Linked DNA regions of Tistrella mobilis. The protein of the gene in region 3 interacts with the protein of the main gene of each other region in a pairwise test. Links are inferred from orthologs where the notes say so. Each region holds a gene or a part of one and is shown on either strand. Other genes may lie near its edges. The genes, in order: trkA, P7L68_RS23710 and ptsN.

Region 1 (7,075 bases), 2.0 Mb from region 3 along the record:
CATCGGGTTCATGCCGGCGGCGACGGCCTTCAGGCCCTCGTTGAAGATCGCCTGGGCGAGAACGGTGGCGGTGGTGGTGCCGTCACCGGCGTTGTCAGCGGTCTTCGAGGCAACCTCGCGAACCAACTGCGCGCCCATGTTCTCGAACTTGTCCGACAGCTCGATTTCCTTGGCGACCGAGACACCGTCCTTGGTGATGCGCGGCGCGCCGAAGGACTTCTCGATCACGACGTTGCGGCCCTTCGGGCCCAGCGTCACCTTCACGGCATTGGCCAGGGCGTCGACACCGCGCTGAATCTTCACGCGCGCGTCGTTACCAAACTTGATTTCCTTGGCAGCCATGGTTCTTCCTCAAAAGCTCTGGTGTGGTCAGGGGATGGGACCCGCCTGGCGGCCATCCCGGTCCCTGGTCACGAAATTTGGTCCGGCGAATGCGGAACCGGATGCACGACGAAGGAGGGATCAGCCCTCGATCACGCCGAAGATGTCCTGCTCCTTCAGGATCAGGACGTCCTGGCCGTCGACCTTCACCTCGGTGCCCGACCACTTGCCGTAGAGGACGCGGTCGCCGACCTTCACGTCGAGCGCCACAACCTTGCCGTCCTCGCCGCGGACGCCATTGCCGACCGCAATGACTTCGCCCTGCTGCGGCTTCTCCTTGGCGGTGTCGGGGATGATGATGCCGCCGGCCGTCTTCTGCTCCTGCTCGATCGGGCGCACAACGACGCGATCATGCAGCGGACGAATCGCCATGAGTACTCTCCAGTCTGAGCGATTTCTGAGGATGTGCCCGGCCCGTTCAGGCTCTCCCGGATGGGCCGGACCTGCACGGGCTGTTTAGCACTCCTCAGGTAAGAGTGCTAGCAAATCGTTCAAGAGCTCCGGGCCCAAAAAAATCACGCGGGCGACACCGACGGCGAGAGATGCGGCCAGCGGGCCTGGAACCGGCTCAGATCCTGGGGTTTCAGGCGGACGGCGACATGGGCGACCGCTTCGTCGTCTTCCCGCTCCGCAATCTCGCCATGGGCATAAAGCCAGGCCAGGGCCTGGCCGTCCGAATGCGGCACGTCGAAATGGGCAAGCTCGTCACCGACCGCGAGCCGGGCGTCGATTGCGGCGAACAACCGGTCGAGCCCCTCGCCGGAGAGGGCCGAGCCCGCAACGGCATCTTCTGCGCGCGACGCCTCGTTCAGCACCCGCTCCCGCGCCTCGCCTTCCAGCATGTCGAGTTTGTTGCGGAATTCGAGCACGTCATCGGCAAGGCGATGCCCCATGCCCAGTTCGCCCAGCACATGGAGTACGTCGCGCCGCTGTGCACCGGTATCGGGATCGGCGATGTCGCGGACATGAATGATCAACGCCGCCTCGCGCACCTCTTCAAGCGTCGCCCGGAAAGCGGCGATCAGGCCGGTCGGCAGCTCGGAGACGAAACCCACGGTGTCGGACAGGATCACCCGCCGGCCGGAGGGCAGATCGAGCGCCCGCATGGTCGGGTCCAGCGTGGCGAACAGCATGTCTTTCGCCATCACCGAGGCACCGGTGACACGATTGAACAGCGTCGACTTACCGGCATTGGTATAGCCGACCAGGGCCACCACCGGATAGGGCACCTCGCGGCGCTTCTTGCGATGCAGTTCCCGGGTGCGGACGACTTCGGCGAGCTGAAGCTTCAGCTTGGCCATCTTGTCGTCGATGATCCGGCGGTCGGTTTCGATCTGGGTCTCACCAGGGCCGGCGAGGAAGCCGCGGCCACCGCGCTGCCGCTCCAGATGGGTCCAGCTGCGGACCAGACGGCTGCGCTGATAACCCAGGCGGGCAAGCTCGACCTGCAGCCGCCCCTCACGGGTACGGGCACGGTCGGCGAAAATTTCCAGAATCAGCCAGATCCGGTCGATGACCTTGACGTTCCAGGCCTTCTCCAGATTGCGCTGCTGGATGGGCGTCAGCGGCCGGTTCATCACCACCAGATCGACCGGTGCGGCTTCGAGCCTGGCCTTGATCTCCTCAACCTTGCCCGACCCCAGCAGGGTGGAAGGCCGCATGCGCGCAACCGGCACCACCAGCCCCTCGGCCACATCCAGGCCGAGCGCGCCGGTCAGTGCAACCCCTTCCTCCAGCCGCGCACGGATGCTGCGGACCGCTTCGGGATCATCCTCGACCGGGGCCGGCGCACCGCGCCGCTGCTCCTTGACGTCGGGCTGCAAAACCAGGGCCCGGGCCGGCAGATCGCCGTCGGGCCGGAAAATGATCTTATCGTCGGACAAACCGCTCCTTCATGCGCCGGGCGCAAAGGACAGGAAAGGTTGCGACATGATGTCGCCGGCGGTCGCCACCCCGCCCCCAGAAGGCGATGACAGGCCGCACGCGCAACCGCGGCGGCCTGGTCGGGAACCCTGCCGGACAGGGGAACCGCGCGGGCAGAGCACGTGTTCCCCGTCCGTCTCGACCATCAATGGTCGCCGTGATCCTTGTCGCGATCGCCCTGAGCCTGGGCATCGAACAGCTGGACCGGCACCGTCGGCATGACGGTCGAGATGGCATGCTTGTACACGAGCTGACTGTGCCCGTCCCTCCGCAGCAGCACGGAGAAGTTGTCGAACCAGGTCACGACACCTTGAAGCTTGACACCGTTGACCAGGAATACGGTCACCGGGGTCTTGTTCTTCCGGATGTAGTTCAGAAACACATCCTGGAGGTTCTGGTTCTTTTCAGACGCCATGGAGGCACCCCTTCTTGTTATCATGCGGCGATTTTGGTCTGTCTCCCGGCCGCCGCGACCGCTTTTCGGGTCTTAGCCGGGATCTTTGTCGAGCCGGTTGCCGGGCGTCCCCCGCCCGGGTACCGCGTGCCATCACACGCCGGCCCGGAGCCATACCATATCGGACCGCCCGATCAGGTAAGACCCATCGCCGAAGTTACAAGGTCGTGCAGGTGGCGGCAATCGACAACCCGGAGATCTGCGCGCGTAAGCACACCCTCGTCCAGGCTGGTGCCGTCATGGACCAGGAGGATACCGGTGCAGCCGGCCGCCCGGGCGCAGTCCATGTCGACCAGCGCATCGCCGACAAACCAGACATTCGGACCGGCTTCACGACCGACCGATGCCAAGGCCTCAATGACCGGTGCCGCATCCGGTTTGTCACGGGCGGCATCACCGGCCCCCAGCAAGGCCCCGAACCGATCCCCCCAGCCCAGATGCGCCACCTCCGCGCGCAGAAAAGGCCCCTGCTTGTTGCTGACCACACCGAGCGGGATTCCCTGCCCCGCCAGCAGGTCGAGCAGGTCTGCGGCGCCATCCATGGCCGCCACGGTTTCGAGATGCCGCTTGGCGTAGGCTGCCTTGAAACGCAGCGCCGCCTCCTGCCAGCGGTCTCCGAAGATTTCGGGAAAGGTATCGCGCATCGAGCGCCGGATGCGCAGCCGCCCCTCTTCCGGTGTCAGGGCCGGCGGCTTGTCATAGGCGATCATGACATCGTTATAGGCGGCGAGAATCGCCCCCCAGGCATCGACCAGGGTATGATCCCAGTCGAACAGCACGGCATTGGGACGGCCGAGCCGGGCAAAGGCCTCGGCATCGTCGATCCCGGTCACAGGCGCAGTCATGGTCATACGAGGGCGAGGCTCCGGGTCGGGGCGGTTCAAACGGGGATGGATCAGAAGAATTCGAGGCGGACGGAGAACAGCTTCTCGACTTTGCGGATGCTGTCGGCCAGCGCAAAGAGCACGATCCGGTCCCGAGCCTTGATCACCGTGTCGCCATCGGGGGCAATCACCCTGCCCTCGCGGACCACCGCGCCAATGATAACGCCTTGCGGCAGGCCGGTTTCCCTGAGCGGTCGACCGACCAGGGGCGACGTTTCCAGCGCATCTGCCTCGATGATTTCGCCACCGCCGTCCTGAAGACTGTAGACCGCATGGATGCGGCCGCGGCGGACATGCTGCAGGATCCGCGACACGGTCACCGCGCGCGGATTGATCACCACGTCGACGCCCAGAGAGCTGATCAGCGGCGGGTAGGTCGGGTTGTTGACCAGCGCCATCGCCCGCTTGCAGCCCATGCGCTTGGCCAGCAGGGCCGAAAGAATGTTGGATTCGTCGTCATTGGTGACGGTGACGATCGTTTCGGCACCGCCGGTATTGGCATCACCCAGCAGATCCGGGTCGAGCCCGCTGCCCGAAAGCACCAGGCTGTGGGTCAGCTGATCGGCGATCCGCTCCGCCCGATGGCGATCCGCCTCGATCAGTTTAATGTTCAGCCGCGGCTGGAGCTTTTCGAGCTGCGAGACCAGGAACAGGCCGATATTGCCGCCGCCCACCACGATGATCCGGCGTGCCTCGCGCTCTTCGAAGCCGAAGATCGCCATGGCCCGCGGCACGTGCTCACGATCGGCAACGAAATAGATCTGATCGCCGGCAATGATCTGGTCGCGCGGGGTCGGCACGATCATCCGGTCCCCGCGGATGATCGAAACGATCCGGAGGGTGAGATCGGGAAACAGCTCGGTCAGCTGGGAGAGCGGTGTGTTGACCACCGGGCAGGAGGCGTCTGCCTTCAGGCTGACCAGATAGACACGGTCGCCCGCAAACGGGATCACATCCGTCGCCCCCGGCACCTTCAGGCGCCGGCCGATCGCCCGCGCAACCTCCAGCTCCGGCGAGATGATCACGTCGATGGGCAGGTTCTCACGGCTGAACAGATCCGCCCACATCGGCTGCAGATAGCCCTGATGGCGGACGCGCGCGATCTTGGTCGGCACGTTGAACAGCGCATGCGCCACCTGGCAGGCGACCATATTGACCTCGTCCGAGGCCGTAACCGCGATCAGCATATCAGCATCGGCGGCACCCGCCTGCTCGAGCACGTCCGGATGCGAGGCATAGCCGATCAGCCCCTTGATCTCGAGCGATTCCGACAGCTTGCGGATCAGGTCTTCCGACTGATCGATGACGGTGATGTCGTTCTCTTCACGCACCAGAGAGCGCGCGATGTTGTGTCCCACCTGGCCGGCGCCGCAGATGATGACCTTCATATGGCCCTGCCCTTTCGACGGTCTGCCAGTGGGTTACGATGAAGTATTGATGCCGAGGCTCTTGAGCTTGCGGTGCAACGCCGAGCGTTCCATACCCACAAAGCTCGCCGTCCGCGACACGTTGCCGTTGAAACGGGCGACCTGGGCCTTCAGGTAATTGCGCTCGAACACCTCGCGCGCATCGCGCAGCGGCAGGCCCATGATCTCGCCGTCCTCCGAGGGATTGACCAGGGCAGGCGCCCCCGCTCCCAGCTCCGGCGGCAGCATTTCGGCACGGATCTCGGTCTGGGCATCACCCGGCGCCATGATCAGCAGCCACTCGATGACGTTACGCAGCTGACGGACATTGCCCGGCCATTCCCCGGCCTGAAGCACGGCCAGCGCATCGGCGCCCAGACTGCGCGGCGGCAGCCCTGACATCGCGGCAGCCCGCGCCATGAAGTGACGTGCCAGCTCCGGGATGTCGTCGCGACGCTCTTTCAGGCTTGGCACCTTGAGCGGCACGACGTTCAGCCGATAGAACAGATCTTCACGGAAACGGCCGGACTGGATCTCGCTCGCCAGATCGCGGTTGGTGGCAGCCACCACCCGCACATCCACCTCGATCGGCCGCTCACCGCCAAGCCGGGTGAAGCGCTGTTCATGCAGGGCGCGCACCACCTTGCCCTGGGTTTCCATCGGCAGGTCCGAAACCTCGTCCAGGAACAGCGTGCCGGAATGTGCCTGCTCGAACAGCCCGAGCTTACGCGGCGTGTCGGGGCCGAGCGCACCCGGCTCCGCACCGAACAGCTCCGCCTCCACCCGATCGGGCGTCATGATGGCGCAGTTCAGCACCACGAACGGAGCATCGGCACGGCGCGACTGCGTATGGATCCGCCGGGCCGCCACTTCCTTGCCGGCGCCGGCGGGACCGGTCACGAGCACGCGACTGTTGGTCGGCGCGACCCGCTCGATCGTGTGCCGCAGCTGACGCACCGCTGCCGATGTGCCGATCAGCTCGGCGTCACCGCCGGTACGCTTCTTAAGGTCGGCAACCTCGCGGCGCAGCTTGGCATGTTCGATGGCGTTGCGCACCACCAGCAGCAGACGGTCTGATTTGAAGGGTTTCTCGATAAAATCATAGGCACCTTCGCGGATGGCGGTGACCGCCGTCTCGATGGTGCCATGACCGCTGAACATCACCACCGGCAGGCCGGGATGATCACGTACGATCTCGGACAGAATGCCCATACCGTCGAGCCGGCTGCCATCGAGCCAGATGTCGAGCAGCACCATATCGGGCAGCCGGGCCGCGACCTCGGCCAGCGCCTCGTCGCTGTTGCGCGCCGTCCGGGCGGTGTAGCCCTCGTCGCGGAGCAGTTCAGCGACAAGGTGCCGGATGTCGTCTTCGTCATCGACGATCAGAATGTCCGATGGCATCGCGTCAGGGCCTTGTAGAACCAGAAGAGCTGTTGGGACCGTCCTGCGGTGGCGTGGAGTGCCGGTTATCTGACGCGGCCGCGCCGGGGACGGCACCCGGATCGGCCAGGGGCAGCTCCAGTGTCGCCACTGCCCCGATGATACGCCCGTCCGCCGATCGACGGTCGTCGATCGACAGGCGGCCGCCGTGATCTTCCATGATCTTGCGCACGATGGCGAGGCCCAAACCCGTTCCCTTCACCTTGGTCGTGACGTAAGGCTCGGTCAGGCGCCCGCGGAACGCCTCGGGCAGGCCCTTGCCGGCGTCCTCGACCGTGATCACGGCCCGCTTGTCCTGCGCATCCAGAGCGATCCGGATCATCCGACGCTCTTCGGGAAGGTCCTTGACCGCCACACCCTCGCCCTCGGCGACACCATCGACCGCCTGGGCGGCATTGACCAGCAGATTGGTCAGGGCCTGCCCCAGCAATCGCGCATCCGCCCGCACCATCACCGGCCCGTCCGGGCGTTCCAGCTCGAACTTCAGCTCCGGCCTGCCCATGCGCTGGGTAATCGACGCCTCGCGCAGCAGCGGTCCCAGATCGACATCCGCCATCACCGGCTGCGGCATGCGGGCAAAGGACGAG
Region 2 (7,524 bases), 330 kb from region 3 along the record:
GGCATGGACCGGCTGATCCGCGCAGGCGTGGTCGCCCGATCGGGCCGTGCGGTCGAAGCGGCGGGCGACGTCGATGTGCTGCTGCTCGACAAGACCGGTACCATCACCTTCGGCAATCGTATGGCCGACGCCTTCCTGCCCCTGCCCGGCGTGGGAGAGGCAAGGCTGGCCGAGATTGCGGCGCTCGCCAGTCTGGGCGACGAGACGCCGGAAGGCCGTTCCATCCTCGACCTCGCCCGCAAGGCCCACGGCTTCCGTGCCGAGGTGGCGGAGGTGGCGCGCCTGGTGGCCTTCACCGCCCAGACCCGGATCTCGGGGGCCGACCTCACCGATGGCCGCCGGGTCCGCAAGGGGGCGGGCGATGCCATCCTGAAACAGGCGAAGGGCAGCGTGCCCCCGCAGCTCGGCCATCTGGTCGATCAGGTCGCGCGCAGCGGCGGCACGCCGCTGGTGGTGGCGGAAGACGACCGGCCGCTGGGTGTCATCCATCTGAAGGATGTGATCAAGCCGGGCATCCGCGAACGCTTTTCCGAGCTGCGCCGGATGGGCATCCGCACGGTGATGATCACCGGCGACAACCCGATCACGGCGGCGGCGATCGCGGCCGAGGCCGGCGTCGACGACGTTCTGGCCGAGGCGACGCCTGAACGCAAGCTGGAGCTGATCCGCGCCGAACAGGCGAAGGGCCGCATGGTCGCGATGTGCGGCGACGGTTCCAATGATGCGCCGGCCCTTGCCCAGGCCGATGTCGGTGTTGCGATGAACGAGGGCACGCCGGCCGCCAAGGAGGCGGCCAATCTGATCGATCTCGACAGCGACCCCACCAAGCTGATCGAGGTGGTGATGGTCGGCAAGCAGCTGCTGGTCAGCCGCGGCGCCCTCACCACCTTCTCGATCGCCAATGACGTGGCGAAATATTTCGCCATCGTCCCGGCGCTGTTCGCGGGCGTCTATCCGGCGCTGGGGGCGCTCGACGTCATGCAGCTTTCAAGCCCCGAAAGCGCGATCCTCTCGGCGGTCATCTTCAACGCCCTGATCATCGTGGCGCTGGTGCCGCTGGCGCTCAAAGGCGTTACGGCGCGGGCCGCCTCTGCTGCGGCGCTGCTGCGCCGGAACCTGCTGGTCTATGGTCTGGGCGGGCTGATCGCGCCCTTCATCGGCATCAAGGCGATCGACATGATCGTCTCGGGCCTCGGTCTGGTCTGAGCGAGGGAGACAGTCTTATGCTGCACCCCATGTTGCGCAACATCCGCCGGGCGGTGGTGCCGCTCGCGCTGTTTTCAGGCCTGCTCGGCCTCGCCTATCCGCTGGCCATGACCGGTCTTGCCGGGGCGATCGCACCCCGGCAGGCCGCGGGCAGCCCGGTCACCGATGCGGCGGGCCGGGTGGTCGGTTCGGCGCTGGTCGGCCAGGATTTCACCTCGCCCGGCTACTTCCACGGCCGGCCGTCGGCGGTGGGCTATGATGCGGCGGCCGCCGGCGCCTCCAATCTGGGGCCGACCTCGGCTGCGCTGGCGGCACAGATCGGCGACCGTATCGCCGCGGTTCGGGCGGAGACGGGGGCGGGCGGCGCGATCCCTGCCGATCTGGTGACGGCCTCGGGCTCGGGGCTCGACCCCGATCTCTCGCCCGAAGCGGTGCGGCTGCAGGTCCCGCGGGTGGCGGCCGCCCGGCAGATGGCGCCTGATGCGGTGGAGGCTCTGGTCGCCGCCCATGTCGAGCGGCCCGTGGCCGGGCTGATCGGCTGGCCGCGGGTCAACCTGCTGCGGCTCAACATGGCGCTCGACGCCATGGCCGGCCCCGGGGCAGGCTGATCCTTGAGCCCCGCGCGCGGAGAGCCCGGATGACCAGAGACGCCGACAGACCCGCCCCCGAGGCGCTGATCGAGGATGCGAAGCGCGAGCGCCGCGGCCGGCTCAAGATCTTCCTGGGCGCCGCACCCGGCGTGGGCAAGACCTATGCGATGCTGGAAGAGGCGCAGCGCCGCCGGGCGGAGGGGACCGATGTCGTCGTGGCGGTGGTGGAGACCCATGGCCGGGCCGAAACCGAGGCGCTGCTCCGCGGTCTGGAGGTGATCCCGCGCCGGATCCTGACCCATCGCGGCCGGGCCTTCCCCGAGATGGATCTGGATGCGGTGCTGGCCCGCCGCCCCGCCCTGGCCCTGGTCGACGAGTTCGCCCATACCAACGTGCCGGGGGCGCGCCACGAAAAGCGCTTCCAGGATGTGGCCGAGCTGATCGATGCCGGCATCGACGTGCTGACCACGCTCAACGTCCAGCATCTGGAAAGCCTGAACGACATCGTCCAGCGCATCACCCGCATCCGGGTGCGCGAGACCCTGCCCGACGACGTGCTGGCGATGGCCGACGAGATCGAGCTGATCGATCTGCCGCCCGACGATCTGATCCGGCGCCTGCGCGAGGGCAAGGTCTATCTGGGCGACCAGGCGCGGCGGGCGGTGCTGCATTTCTTCAGCCGCGGCAATCTGACGGCGCTGCGCGAGCTGGCGCTGCGCGCGGCCGCCGAGCGGGTCGATGAAGAGATGATCCGCTATATGCGCGCCCATGCCGTGCCCGGCCCCTGGCCGGCGCGGGAGCGGCTGATGGTCTGTATCGGCACGGGGGCAGAGGCCGAGGCGGTGGTCCGCGCCGGCCGGCGCATGGCCGACCGCGCGCGGCTGCCCTGGATCGCGGTTCATGTCGAGACCGGGGCCGGTGCCGCGTCTGCCGGTGATTACACCCCCCAGGACCGCGCCAACCGGGCACTGAGGCTGGCCGAGCGGCTGGGGGCGGAGGTGACCGTGCTGCCGCGTCCGGTCCATGCCCGGCGGCTGGCCGACGAGCTGGTGGCGCTGGCGCGGGAGCGCAATGTCAGCCGGATCGTGATCGGCCGGGCACCCCGTCGGCCCTGGTGGCGGCGCCTGGGGGCAGGCGGCGGGCTGGCCGAGGCGCTGGTCAGCCGGGCGACCGGCTTCGAATTGACCGTCATCGCCGCCGAGGCGGAGACGACCGCCGCCGCCGCCGAACCCGGCCGTCTGCAGGCGGAGGCCCCGGGTCCGCATTTCGGGCCGCGGGAACTGGCGCTGATCGGCGTGTCGGTGGCCGCCGCCGCCCTGGTCTCGACCCTGGTCGAGATGATCCTGCCCTTGCCCAATGTGTCGCTGGTCTTCCTGATCGCGGTGCTGGTGGTGGCGGTGCGCGGCGGGCTCTGGCCCTCGATCGCGGCCAGCGTGCTCAGCTTCTTCGCCTACAATTTCTTCTTCACCGTGCCCCACCACACGTTTCAGGTGTCGCGGACCGAGGACATCCTGACCATCGTCTTCTTCCTGATCGCGGCGGCGCTGACCGGCAATCTCGCCGGCCGGCTGCGGGAGCGGGTGCAGGCAGAGCGGCAGGCGGCGCGGCGGGTCGGCAATCTGTATGATTTCGCCCGCAAGGCCGCCGGGGCGGCGGATGTCGACGATGTCGCCTGGGCGGTGGTCTCCCATGTCGCGCGCACGCTGCAATGCGATGCGGTGCTGCTGCTGCCGGAACCCGATGGCGGGCTCAGGATCGGCGCCGGCTTTCCCCCTGAGGACCGGCTGACCCCCGCCAACCGGGCGGCGGCGGAATGGGCCTGGCGGCACGAGCGGCCGGCGGGCTGGTCTTCGGACACGCTGCCGGCATCTGACTGGCTGTTCGTGCCGATGAAGGCCGCGCGGGGGCCCGTGGGGCTGGTCGGCGTCTCGTTCGGCGGACGCGACGGCCGGCCGAAACAGCTGGGCCCCGAACAGCGCCGGCTGCTGGAGGCGGTGGTCGATCAGGCGGCGCTTGCCGTCGACCGTACCCTGCTTGCTGCCGATATCGAGCGGGAACGGCTGAAGGGCGAGGCGGATGCCCTGCGGGCGGCCCTGCTCTCATCCATCAGCCATGATCTGCGCACGCCGCTGGTCTCGATCATCGGCGCCGCCTCCAGCCTGAAGAGCCTGGGGGAGGCGCTGGATCCCGGCGCCCGCGGCGAGCTGGCCGACACCATCCACGACGAGGCGAGGCGGCTGGATGCCTATGTCCAGAACCTGCTCGACATGACCCGGCTCGGCCATGGCGCGCTGGCGCTGCGTCGCGACTGGGTGGATCTGACGGAACTGGCCGGGCGGGTGCGCGGCCGGCTGGCCCGGCAGCTGGGCGGGCGGCAGCTGGACGTGGTGGTGCCCGAAGGCCTGCCGCTGCTACATGTCGATGCGGTGCTGATGGAGCAGGTGCTGGTCAATCTGGTCGACAACGCGGTCAAGCATGGCGGGCCGGATGGCCGGATCACCATCGCCGCCGCCCTTGCCGATCGCGGCCGCAGCATCGACATCCGGGTGGAGGATGACGGGCCGGGCATCCCCGAAGCGGATCGGGAGGCCGTGTTCGACATGTTCCACCGGGTGAAGGCTGGCGACAGCCAGCCCGCCGGCACCGGGCTCGGGCTTGCGATCTGTCGCGGCTTCGTCGAGGCTCATGGCGGCACGATCCGTGCCGATGCCGGTGGCCAGGGCACCCGGATCGTGATCCGCCTGACCGTCGCGGAGCCGCCGGCCCCGCCGCCCGAAGATGCCGAGTGACGCCCCCTCATCGGAGAGACGATGCCCGTCGACATGAACACCGCCCGCATTCTGGTGGTCGATGACGAACCCCAGATCCGCCGCTTTCTCAAGATCGCGCTCGGCGCCGCGGGCTTCGAGGTGATCGAGGCGGCGACGGGGGAGGAGGCGGTCCGGGCCGCGGCGACCCGGGCGCCGGCGATGATCGTGCTGGATCTGGGCCTGCCCGATATCGACGGCACCGAGGTGATCGGCCGGATCCGCGACTGGTCGGGCGTACCGATCCTGGTCCTTTCGGTGCGGGCCGACGAGGCGGGCAAGGTGGCGGCGCTGGATCGGGGGGCGGATGATTACGTCACCAAGCCCTTCGGCATCGCCGAACTCACCGCCCGCATCCGGGCGACGCTGCGGGCGCGCGGCACCGCACCGGTCCAGCCGGGCCAGATCCCGGCCGCGCCTGATGACGAGGCGCTGATCCGCATCGGCACCCGGATCACCATTGATCAGCCGCGCCATGAAGTGACGCTCGACGGTCAGCCGGTGAAGCTCAGCCGGCGGGAATACGACCTGCTGCGCATCCTGGCCCGCAATCGCGGCCGGATGATGACCCATGCCCAGCTGCTGCGCGAGGTCTGGGGGCCGGCGCACGAGGCCGATACCCATTATCTGCGGATCTATGTCGGCCATCTGCGCCAGAAGCTGGGCGACGACCCCGCCGATCCGAAGCTGATCGTCAACGAACCCGGCGTCGGCTACCGGCTGGAGGGAGGCTGAGTCGAGGGGCGTTGCGGAATCAACCCCACCATCAACCCACCGGGTTGATGGTGGGGCAGATCAGGCCAGGCCCTTGGCGCGGGTGATGTCTTCCAGTGCGGCCAGCCAGTGATGGTAATAGGTGGTGCCGATATCCGGATCGCCACCCAGCTGGGCGGTGACGATCCGCGCCGACAGGGTCGCCGCCCATTCATTCCAGCTGAACAGGCCGGCCTCGTGCAGCGACACCACCAGGGCGAAAGCCTGGGCTTCCCAGGGCTCGCGGAAGACCGGCCCCCCGGCATCGGCCGGCTGGCCCAGCAGCAGGGGCGGTACCGGCCTGGCCGCGGGCGGTGTGCAGGTGATGCCATGGGCGTCGACATCCGGGGTGCCGGCTGTCGCGGGGCGGGCGGCGCCGGCCGGGACCACGGTGATCGGGCGCGGGGTTGAGGGGGGTTGATGCTCCATCGCCATCATGCCGGCTCCAGATAGTCGTCCCACAGATCCGCATGGACGCAGTCATTGGGATGGGCGGTTTCGCCCCAGAGGTCGCGAGCGGCGAAGCGCACCGCATAACAGGGCTGGGGATCCTCGCCGCGGCGGGCGGCGGCGGCATCCGGCAGCACGAAATCGCCGTGCAGGCGCTCGATCGTGCCCACACGGCCGCGCACATAGCGCGGCGCCCTGGTGTGGGCCAGCGTATTGATATCCCGGACTTTCACCCGGTCGCCGGCCGTGAAGCGGGCAGGGCGGCCGCTGCCGTCCCGGCGGGCGCTGGCGCCACGCGCCAGGATGGCGGCCGCCTGGGCCGCATCAGGGGCGGGTTTGAGGTCCGCGGGCAGGGCCGGGGCGGCCGGATCAGGCACCCCCGTTTCAAATTCAGCGTCGATGGCGAGGCCATGGCGGACCATCAACCTTTCCAGCCCGCGCAGCCAGATCTCGTAGTAGCTGCTGGTCAGATAGACCGGCGGCGGCAGGCTTTCGCGGGCATGGCGGGCCTCGTCGATCGACCAGCGGCCCAGGAAGCCGACGGCCAGCGTCACCGCCAGGGCGCGCGCTTCCCAGGGGGCATGGAAGACCGGCTCGTTCGCTTCGATGCCGATCGGGCCGAAGCCCATCATGCCGCCCAGATCCTGTGCCCCGTTCATGGCCGCAGCTCCGCGGGCTGATCGGCCAGACGGGTGACGCCGATCATCGAATCGCGGGTGACGATCGCGGCCAGCCGCTCCTCGTCCCAGCCCTCGGTGCCGGCGGGGCGCTGGGGCAGGACCAGATAGCGGAGTTCGGCGGTGCTGTCCCAGACCCGGAGTTCGACCTCGTCGCCGATGGTGCAGCCGAATTCGGCCAGCACGCCGCGCGGGTCCAGCACCGCACGCGACCGGTAGGGGGCGGATTTGTACCAGACCGGCGGCAGGCCCAGCACCGTCCAGGGGTAGCAGGAGCAGAGCGTGCACACGACCATATTGTGGACCTGGTCGGTGTTCTCCAGCACCACCATGTCCTCGCCCTGGCGGCCGGTGAAGCCGAACTCGGCGATGGCGGCCGTGGCATCGCTCAGCAGCCGGGCCTTGTAGGCGGGATCGGTCCAGGCGCGGGCGACCACGCGGGCACCGTTGCGCGGCCCGACCCTGCTTTCATAGGTGTCGACGATCAGGTCGAGCGCCGCCGGATCGACCAGCCCCTTGGCCACTGCCAGGGCCTCGATCGCTTTCACCCGTTCCGCCATGGGCGAGGTGGGGGCCGCATGCGCGTGCCCCCGCCCGTCATGTCCGTGATCATGGTCATGATCATGGGCATGGTCATGATGATCGCCTGCCATCCTGTCCTCCCTGGGCGTCGTTTCCGTGCGCGGTTCCGTTCAGTCGACGGTAGGCCGCTCCGGTATGCGGCGCAAGTCGCTGCCCGGCAGTGTGGACCGGCCGGGCAGCCCGTCATCGGCCGTCATCGCCTGTTCAAGCCAGGCGGCGACGCGCTCGATCTCGGGCCGGTCGGCCGCACTTTCCCCGTGGATCAGCCAATAGGCGTCGGTCCAGGGCACGGCGGTGGCGAACAGCCGGGCCAGACGGCCGGCGGCGATATCGGTTGCGACCATGCGGTTCGGCGCCAGCGCCACGCCATGACCGGCGATGGCCGCGCCGATCAGATGGTCGTGATCGCCCAGAACCGGGCCGCGCGGCGGTTCGGCCCGCGAAATGCCGGCGCTGCGG
Region 3 (7,008 bases):
GGTGGAAGACAATATCCGGGCGACCCTGGAAGTGGCGGAGCCGGTGCGCGACAAGCGCGAGACCATGCTGGACGAACTGCTTGCCGAGTTCTCGATCAGCCATCTGCGCCGCACGCCAGCGATAGCGCTCTCTGGCGGTGAACGGCGACGGGTGGAGATCGCCCGCGCCCTTGCCACCAGTCCCGCCTTCGTGCTGCTCGACGAACCGCTGGCCGGCATCGACCCGATCGCGGTTGCCGATATCCGCGACCTGGTCTCGCATCTGAAGCATCGCGGCATCGGCGTGCTGATCACCGATCACAATGTCCGCGAGACCCTCGACATCATCGATCGCGCCTACATCCTGCACGACGGCACCGTGCTGATGGAAGGTGCCCCCGAAGACATCGTCGCCAATGACGACGTGCGCCGCGTCTATCTCGGCGACCGGTTCAGCCTCTAGGAGCCCGCGCATGGCGCTCAGCCAGAGACTGGACATCAAGCTCTCGCAGGCGCTGGTCATGACGCCCCAGCTGCAGCAGGCCATCAAGCTGCTGCAGCTGAACAACATCGAACTTGGCGCCTTCGTGGACGAAGAGCTGCTGCAGAACCCGCTGCTGGTCCGGGCAGAGGAGCGCGACGAACCGCTGACGGCGCTGACGACCGGCGATGCCGGTGACGATCCGAGAGGCCAGGAGCCCGCTTTCGAGCCCGGGGCGCGTACAGAACTGACCGAACTGGTCGGCAGCGGCGTCATGCCCGATTCCGAGCACGCTCCCCTTGATGCCGACATCGCCGGCATGTTCGAGAGCGACGGTCCCGCACCTTCCCAGGAGACCCCTGCCCAGCGGGAGATGGATCTGGATCCGGGTCTCGGCTTCGATGCCGGAGGGCCGGTCGGCCGCGGCGGCGACATGAATTTCGACGGCGACGACGAAGGTTTCGAAGCCCGCACCAGCGAGGCCACCACTCTTGCCCGCCATCTTGAGGAACAGATCGCCATCGAGATCCCGGAGGGGATTGAGCGGGCGATCGCAATCGTGCTTGCCGGCCTGCTGGACGAGAACGGCTATCTGACCATGAGCACGGCCGATGCTGCCCAGCTGATCGGGATCGACGTCCCGCGGGTGGAGGCAGTGCTGACCAGGCTGAAGGGGCTGGACCCGACCGGCGTCTTCGCCCGGGATCTGGCCGAATGCCTTGGCTTGCAGCTGGCCGAGCGTGATCGCCTGGACCCGGCGATGCAGGCGCTGCTCGCCAATCTGGACCTGCTGGCCCAGGGCGACCGGGCACGGTTGAAACGGGTGACCGGGGTCGACGACGAAGATCTCGACGACATGATCCGCGAGCTGCGGGCCCTGGATCCGCGCCCCGGCCTGCGCTTCGGCACGGATCCGCTACAGACCGTGGTGCCCGACATCCTGCTTCGCCCCCGCCCCGATGGCGGCTGGCAGATCGAACTCAATCCTGAGACGCTGCCCCGGGTTCTGGTCGATCACGCCTATGCCACGACCATCACCGCCCAGGCGAAGTCCAAGGCCGAGCGCGAATACATCTCTGAGCGGATGCAGACGGCAAGCTGGCTGGTGAAGGCACTGGACCAGCGTGCCCGCACGATCCTGAAGGTGGGCAGCGAGCTGGTCCGCCAGCAGGACGGCTTCTTCGCCCACGGTATCCGCCATCTGCGGCCCCTGACCTTGCGCGACATCGCCGATGCCATCGGCATGCATGAGAGCACGGTCAGCCGGGTCACGGCCAACAAGTACATGGCCACCCCCCGCGGCCTGTTCGAACTCAAGTTCTTCTTCACCGCCGCCATCGCCACAGCCGACGGATCCGGATCCGTCTCGGCCGAGGCGGTCAGGCACCGGATCAAGGAACTGATCGACGGCGAAAGCGCCGATGCGATCCTGTCCGACGACAAGCTGGTCGAGCTGCTGGCTGCGGATGGCATCGACATCGCGCGCCGAACTGTCGCAAAGTATCGGGAGGGGATGGGGATCGGATCCTCGGTCCAGCGCCGCCGGGCCAAAATGGCCAGGCGCTGACATCGGGGTCCGGCTCCACTGCGGACCTGCCGGAAGGGAGGCCGGCCGGCCCGACGGCCCCGTCAACGATCCGCCCCCGGCAATGCGCCGGTGCGGGGCGCGCGGCAGTCTGTCGCGCCCTGCCCCATCGCAGACGCCGGATGCGGACAAGCGACAGGCGAGGGAACATGCAGCTTACCGTTACGGGCAAGCAGATCAACGTCGGCGACGCCCTGCGCGACCACGTCTTCGAGGAACTGGACCGCGGCGTCAGCAAGTATTTCGACGATGCCATCGACGCCCATGTGGCCTTCGGCCGGGATGCCCACCTGTTCCGCTGCGATATTTCGGTTCATGCCCGCCGCGGTGTCATGATGAAGGCCAGCGGCGCCTCCGACGAGATCTATGTCGCCTTCGATCAGGCACTCTCACGCGCAGAAAAGCAGCTCCGGCGCTATAAGCGGCGCCTGCGGGATCATCACCGCACTGACGGGCGGGCTGATGCTGCACAGAATTCATTTGCATCCATCCCGGCCCGCGCCTACGTTCTCGCCGCCGAGGAGGACGAGACGGTCGAGCGTGAGGACGCGGCCGACGGCCACCCGGTGGTGATTGCGGAAACCGACACCGCCATCCTGTCCCTGACCGTGGGAGAGGCGGTGATGCGCATGGATCTGGCGGATCAGGCCGCGCTGCTGTTCCGCAACAAGGCACATGGCGGGCTCAATCTGGTCTACCGTCGTGAGGACGGGAATATCGGCTGGGTTGATCCGCGCCAGCCGGCCTGAGGGTCGACGTCGAACGGCGGAGACGCCGGAACGTCGGTACCGGGTCGGTCGCGGCGACCGGCCCCGACGGCCACCGGCTCGCCGCTCCCGGTCCCGGAGGGGGCCATCCGACGTGTAAGCCGGGGCCGCACGGGCGCCCCGGCTTTCCCACAAGAGGTTTCGATCGTCATGGAGATCGCGGATCTGCTGCGTCCGGAGGGGGTATTTGCATCCCTGAAGTCCAGCAGCAAGAAGCAGGTTCTTCAGGATCTGTCGCAACGAGCGGCCGATCTGACAGGCATCGACGAACGCACCATCTTCGAAACGCTGCTCGAGCGCGAGCGCCTGGGGACCACCGGCGTCGGCAACGGCGTCGCCATTCCCCATGGCCGGCTGGGCGGGTTGGACCGGGTCCAGGGCCTGTTCGCCCGGCTGGAGCGCCCGATCGATTTCGACGCCGTGGACGACCAGCCGGTCGATCTGATCTTCCTGCTGCTGGCGCCGGAGTCTGCCGGGGCGGATCATCTGAAGGCGCTGGCGCGTGTGTCACGGCTGCTGCGGGATGAACGGGTCTGCGACAAGCTCCGCGGCTCGGACACTGCCGAAGCGCTCTATGCACTGCTCACCGACGACGCATCGAGCAAAGCCGCCTGAGCCCGGGCGGTCATGCCGAGGGGCGGGGCCTTGACATGGCGACGGACCCGCAGACCATCCACGCCACCTGCATCCGCATCGGTCCGGCCGGCATTCTGCTGACCGGGCCGAGCGGCGTGGGCAAATCCGATCTGGCTTTGCGGCTGATCGATACCGGTGCCCGGCTGGTTGCTGACGATCGTGTGGTGCTCCAGACCGGGACACCGGATGCGCCATGGCCGGTCGCCTCCGCCCCTGAGATGCTTTGTGGCTTGATCGAGGTGCGCGGCGTCGGCATCCTTCGCACCGAGGTCTCGGCACCGGCGGCGGTACGTCTGGCCGTCCGGCTCCATCCGCCGGGCTCCAGGATTGAGCGCCTGCCCGAGCCCGATTTCATCACGCTTGCGGGTATCGCCGTTCCGGTGATCGATCTGGTGGCGGTGGAGGCCTCAGCGCCGGCCAAGTTGCGCGCAGCCCTGGCTGCCGTGCTCGATCCGCTTCAGAGGCATGCATGACCCCGATCGCCCGACCCGCTCCGACTCGATCTGATGCAAGCGGGCCGGCCCGCCTGCTGGTGATCACCGGCCTGTCGGGGGCCGGCCGGACCTCGCTGCTCAAGGCGCTGGAGGATCTGGGCTACGAGACGATCGACAACATGCCCGTCCGGCTGATGGCACCCGCGGTGGAAGCCATGGCGCCGGGCGAGGCGCTGGCCGTGGGCATCGACGTGCGCACCCGCGGCTTTGATGCGGCCGCGGTAGATCAGGCGCTCAGCCAGATCGCTGCCCTGCCCGGACTCGCCGCCACAGTCGTCTTTCTGGATTGCGACGACGAGGTGCTCTACCGCCGCTATACCGAGACCAGGCGCCGGCATCCGCTCGCCAGCTCGACCGATCGCCCGGTCGAAGACGGAATCCGCGACGAGCGGGCACTGATCGCACCCTTGCGCGATCGCGCCGATGTGGTGCTCGACACCAGCGAGTTCAGCCTGACGGACCTCAGGCGCAAGGCGTCGGAACTGTTCGCCTTCGGCGGCTCGCCGGGGCTTCAGCTCTCGGTCACCTCGTTCGGGTTCCGCAATGGCCTGCCGCGCGATGCCGATCTGGTCTTCGACGTACGCTTCCTGGCCAATCCGCATTACGATCCGCTGCTGCGGCCGCTCACTGGTCGGGATCCGGCGGTGGGTACCCATATCGCCGCCGATCCGCTCTTCGCCCCCTTCTTCGACCGGATGCTGGACCTCATCCGCCTGCTGCTGCCGGCCTACGCCCGCGAGGGCAAATCCTATCTCACCGTGGCGGTAGGCTGCACCGGTGGCAAACACCGCTCGGTCTTCGTCACTGAACGTCTCGCAGAGGAATTGAGGCAGGACGGGTGGCGGGTTACAGTACGCCATCGCGACATGCCCGACGCGGATCTGGCGCGAACGGGATCCCCGGCTGCAAAACCGGTCTGAGGCGTCAGAACGCGCCTCCGCCGGCAGGTGGCTGCCCATGAACGGAGGGGCCCCGGCGCGCTGCCGCAATGGCGGACGATGCCGGAGCCTCCGCAACCAAGGTGACGACGGAACCGATGATCGGTCTGGTACTGGTGACGCACGGCCGGCTCGCCGACGAATTCGTGGCAGCAACCGAACATGTCGTCGGCCCTCAGAAGGCCATGAAGGCGATCTGCATCGGCCCCGATGACGACATGGAAAAGCGGCGCCAGGACATCATCGACGCGGTGGCCGCCGTCGACGGCGGCGATGGCGTGATCGTGCTGACCGACATGTTCGGCGGCACCCCGTCCAATCTGGCGATCTCGATCCTGGATCGGGCCCATGTCGAGGTCATCGCCGGCGTGAATCTGCCGATGCTGATCAAGCTTGCCAGCGTGCGTGAGACGGAGCCACTCGCCAAAGCCGTGGTCAGCGCCCAGGATGCCGGGCGCAAATACATCAACGTCGCGAGCACCCTGCTCGCCGGCGACGGCCGCTGACGCAAGGGAGCCCCCGCCCGATGAGCCAGTCCGCCGCCCCGTCAGGCGAACGCCTGAAGCGCACCGTCGAGATCATCAACCGACGCGGCCTCCACGCACGCGCCGCAGCGAAATTCGTCAAGACAGCCGACAGCTTCTCGGCCGAGATCGAGGTCACCCGCTGCGGCCAGACCGTGTCGGGCCGGTCGATCATGGGGCTTATGATGCTGGCCGCGAGCCCCGGCTGCACCATCGATATAGAGGCTGCGGGCGCGGACGCCCCCCAGGCCATGGATGCCCTGGTCAAACTGATCGGCAACCGTTTCGACGAGGATGAATAGACGTTTGGCCGTCTGCCCGACCCGTGCCGACCCGCCGTCCCGGCGGGTTTTTTCATGGCCTCCACCGCATGCGGCGGCATATTACCATATAAAGATAGCTTTATATTCCCTTGCCCGATCAGGGCGGCCAGGGCTATAACCAGAGGGAGAGACGTTTGCCGGTTCCCCGGCAAAGCCGCCATGCCCATCAGGAGCGCCCTCGATGACCACGTTCACGGACTACAAGGTCAAGGACATCGCCCTCGCCGAGTGGGGCCGCAAGGAGATCTCGCTGGCCGAGACCGAGATGCCGGGGCTGATGGCGCTGCGCGACGAATATGGCGCGTCGAAGCCGCTGGCGGGTGCGCGGATCGCCGGCTGCCTGCACATGACCATTCAGACCGCCGTGCTGATCGAGACCCTGATCGCGCTGGGCGCCGAGGTCCGCTGGTCGTCGTGCAACATCTTCTCGACCCAGGATCAGGCAGCGGCCGGTATCGCCGCCGCCGGCATCCCGGTCTTCGCCTGGAAGGGGGAGACCGAAGAGGAATATGAGTGGTGCGTCGAACAGACCATCAAGGGGCCCGATGGCTGGACCCCGAACATGATCCTGGATGACGGCGGCGACCTGACCCTCATCATGCACCAGAAGTATCCGGAGCTGATGAACGAGGTCCGCGGCATCTCGGAAGAGACGACCACCGGTGTGCTGCGTCTCTACGAGATGGCAAAGACCGGCAAGCTGGCCTGCCCGGCGATCAACGTGAACGACAGCGTCACCAAGTCGAAATTCGACAACCTCTACGGCTGCCGCGAAAGCCTGATCGACGGCATCAAGCGCGCGACCGACGTGATGCTCGCCGGTAAGGTCGCCGTGGTTGCAGGCTATGGCGATGTCGGCAAGGGCTCGGCCGAGGCGCTGCGCGGCCAGGGCGCCCGGGTTCTGGTCACCGAGATCGACCCGATCTGTGCCCTGCAGGCCGCCATGGACGGCTATCAGGTCACGACCATGGACGAGGCGGCACCGCAGGGCGACATCTTTGTCACCGCCACCGGCAATGTCGACATCATCACGCTCGACCACATGCGCGAGATGAAGGACCGGGCGATCGTCTGCAATATCGGCCACTTCGACAGCGAGATTCAGGTCTCGGCCCTGCACAATTACGAGTGGAACGAGATCAAGCCGCAAGTCGACGAGATCACGCTGCCCGGTGGCAAGCGTCTGATCCTGCTCGCCAAGGGCCGCTTGGTGAACCTCGGCTGCGCCACCGGCCATCCGAGCTTCGTGATGAGCGCCTCGTTCACCAATCAGGTCCTGGC

Evidence for each region.
Region 1: the proteins of ptsN (region 3) and trkA interact in binary tests that used the Escherichia coli proteins (3 or more experiments, as listed by UniProt). The link is inferred for Tistrella mobilis from one-to-one orthologs.
Region 2: the proteins of ptsN (region 3) and P7L68_RS23710 interact in binary tests that used the Escherichia coli proteins (3 or more experiments, as listed by UniProt). The link is inferred for Tistrella mobilis from one-to-one orthologs.

The regions. Positions count from the first base shown.
Region 1 is NZ_CP121017.1:2,333,990-2,341,064, forward strand. The notes cover bases 2,843-5,664. They hold trkA (Trk system potassium transporter TrkA), read right to left. Parts: upstream 5,031-5,664; coding sequence 3,654-5,030; downstream 2,843-3,653. Other genes in these bases: P7L68_RS16380 (HAD family hydrolase), read right to left, coding at 2,893-3,609; P7L68_RS16390 (sigma-54-dependent transcriptional regulator), read right to left, coding at 5,064-5,664. In the rest of the region: groL (chaperonin GroEL), read right to left, coding at 1-342; co-chaperone GroES, read right to left, coding at 463-753; GTPase HflX, read right to left, coding at 897-2,264; RNA chaperone Hfq, read right to left, coding at 2,450-2,719; more of P7L68_RS16390, read right to left, coding at 5,665-6,449; P7L68_RS16395 (ATP-binding protein), read right to left, coding at 6,454-7,075. UniProt on the Escherichia coli protein: Part of the constitutive potassium transport systems TrkG and TrkH. May regulate the transport activity of TrkG and TrkH systems. Binds to NAD(+) and NADH.
Region 2 is NZ_CP121017.1:4,020,753-4,028,276, reverse strand. Bases 1,515-4,785 are described here. They hold P7L68_RS23710 (DUF4118 domain-containing protein), read left to right. Parts: upstream 1,515-1,843; coding sequence 1,844-4,585; downstream 4,586-4,785. Other genes in these bases: P7L68_RS23705 (response regulator), read left to right, coding at 4,607-4,785; kdpC (potassium-transporting ATPase subunit KdpC), read left to right, coding at 1,515-1,814. In the rest of the region: potassium-transporting ATPase subunit KdpB, read left to right, coding at 1-1,206; more of kdpC, read left to right, coding at 1,236-1,514; more of P7L68_RS23705, read left to right, coding at 4,786-5,338; nthB (nitrile hydratase subunit beta), read right to left, coding at 5,791-6,465; nthA (nitrile hydratase subunit alpha), read right to left, coding at 6,462-7,136; P7L68_RS23685 (LysR substrate-binding domain-containing protein), read right to left, coding at 7,176-7,524. UniProt on the Escherichia coli protein: Member of the two-component regulatory system KdpD/KdpE involved in the regulation of the kdp operon. KdpD may function as a membrane-associated protein kinase that phosphorylates KdpE in response to environmental signals.
Region 3 is NZ_CP121017.1:4,348,927-4,355,934, forward strand. Bases 1,940-4,694 are described here. They hold ptsN (PTS IIA-like nitrogen regulatory protein PtsN), read left to right. Parts: upstream 1,940-2,962; coding sequence 2,963-3,427; downstream 3,428-4,694. Other genes in these bases: rpoN (RNA polymerase factor sigma-54), read left to right, coding at 1,940-2,027; hpf (ribosome hibernation-promoting factor, HPF/YfiA family), read left to right, coding at 2,195-2,794; P7L68_RS25150 (HPr kinase/phosphorylase), read left to right, coding at 3,463-3,921; rapZ (RNase adapter RapZ), read left to right, coding at 3,918-4,694. In the rest of the region: lptB (LPS export ABC transporter ATP-binding protein), read left to right, coding at 1-442; more of rpoN, read left to right, coding at 453-1,939; more of rapZ, read left to right, coding at 4,695-4,862; P7L68_RS25160 (PTS sugar transporter subunit IIA), read left to right, coding at 4,979-5,386; P7L68_RS25165 (HPr family phosphocarrier protein), read left to right, coding at 5,407-5,706; ahcY (adenosylhomocysteinase), read left to right, coding at 5,909-7,008. UniProt on the Escherichia coli protein: Seems to have a role in regulating nitrogen assimilation.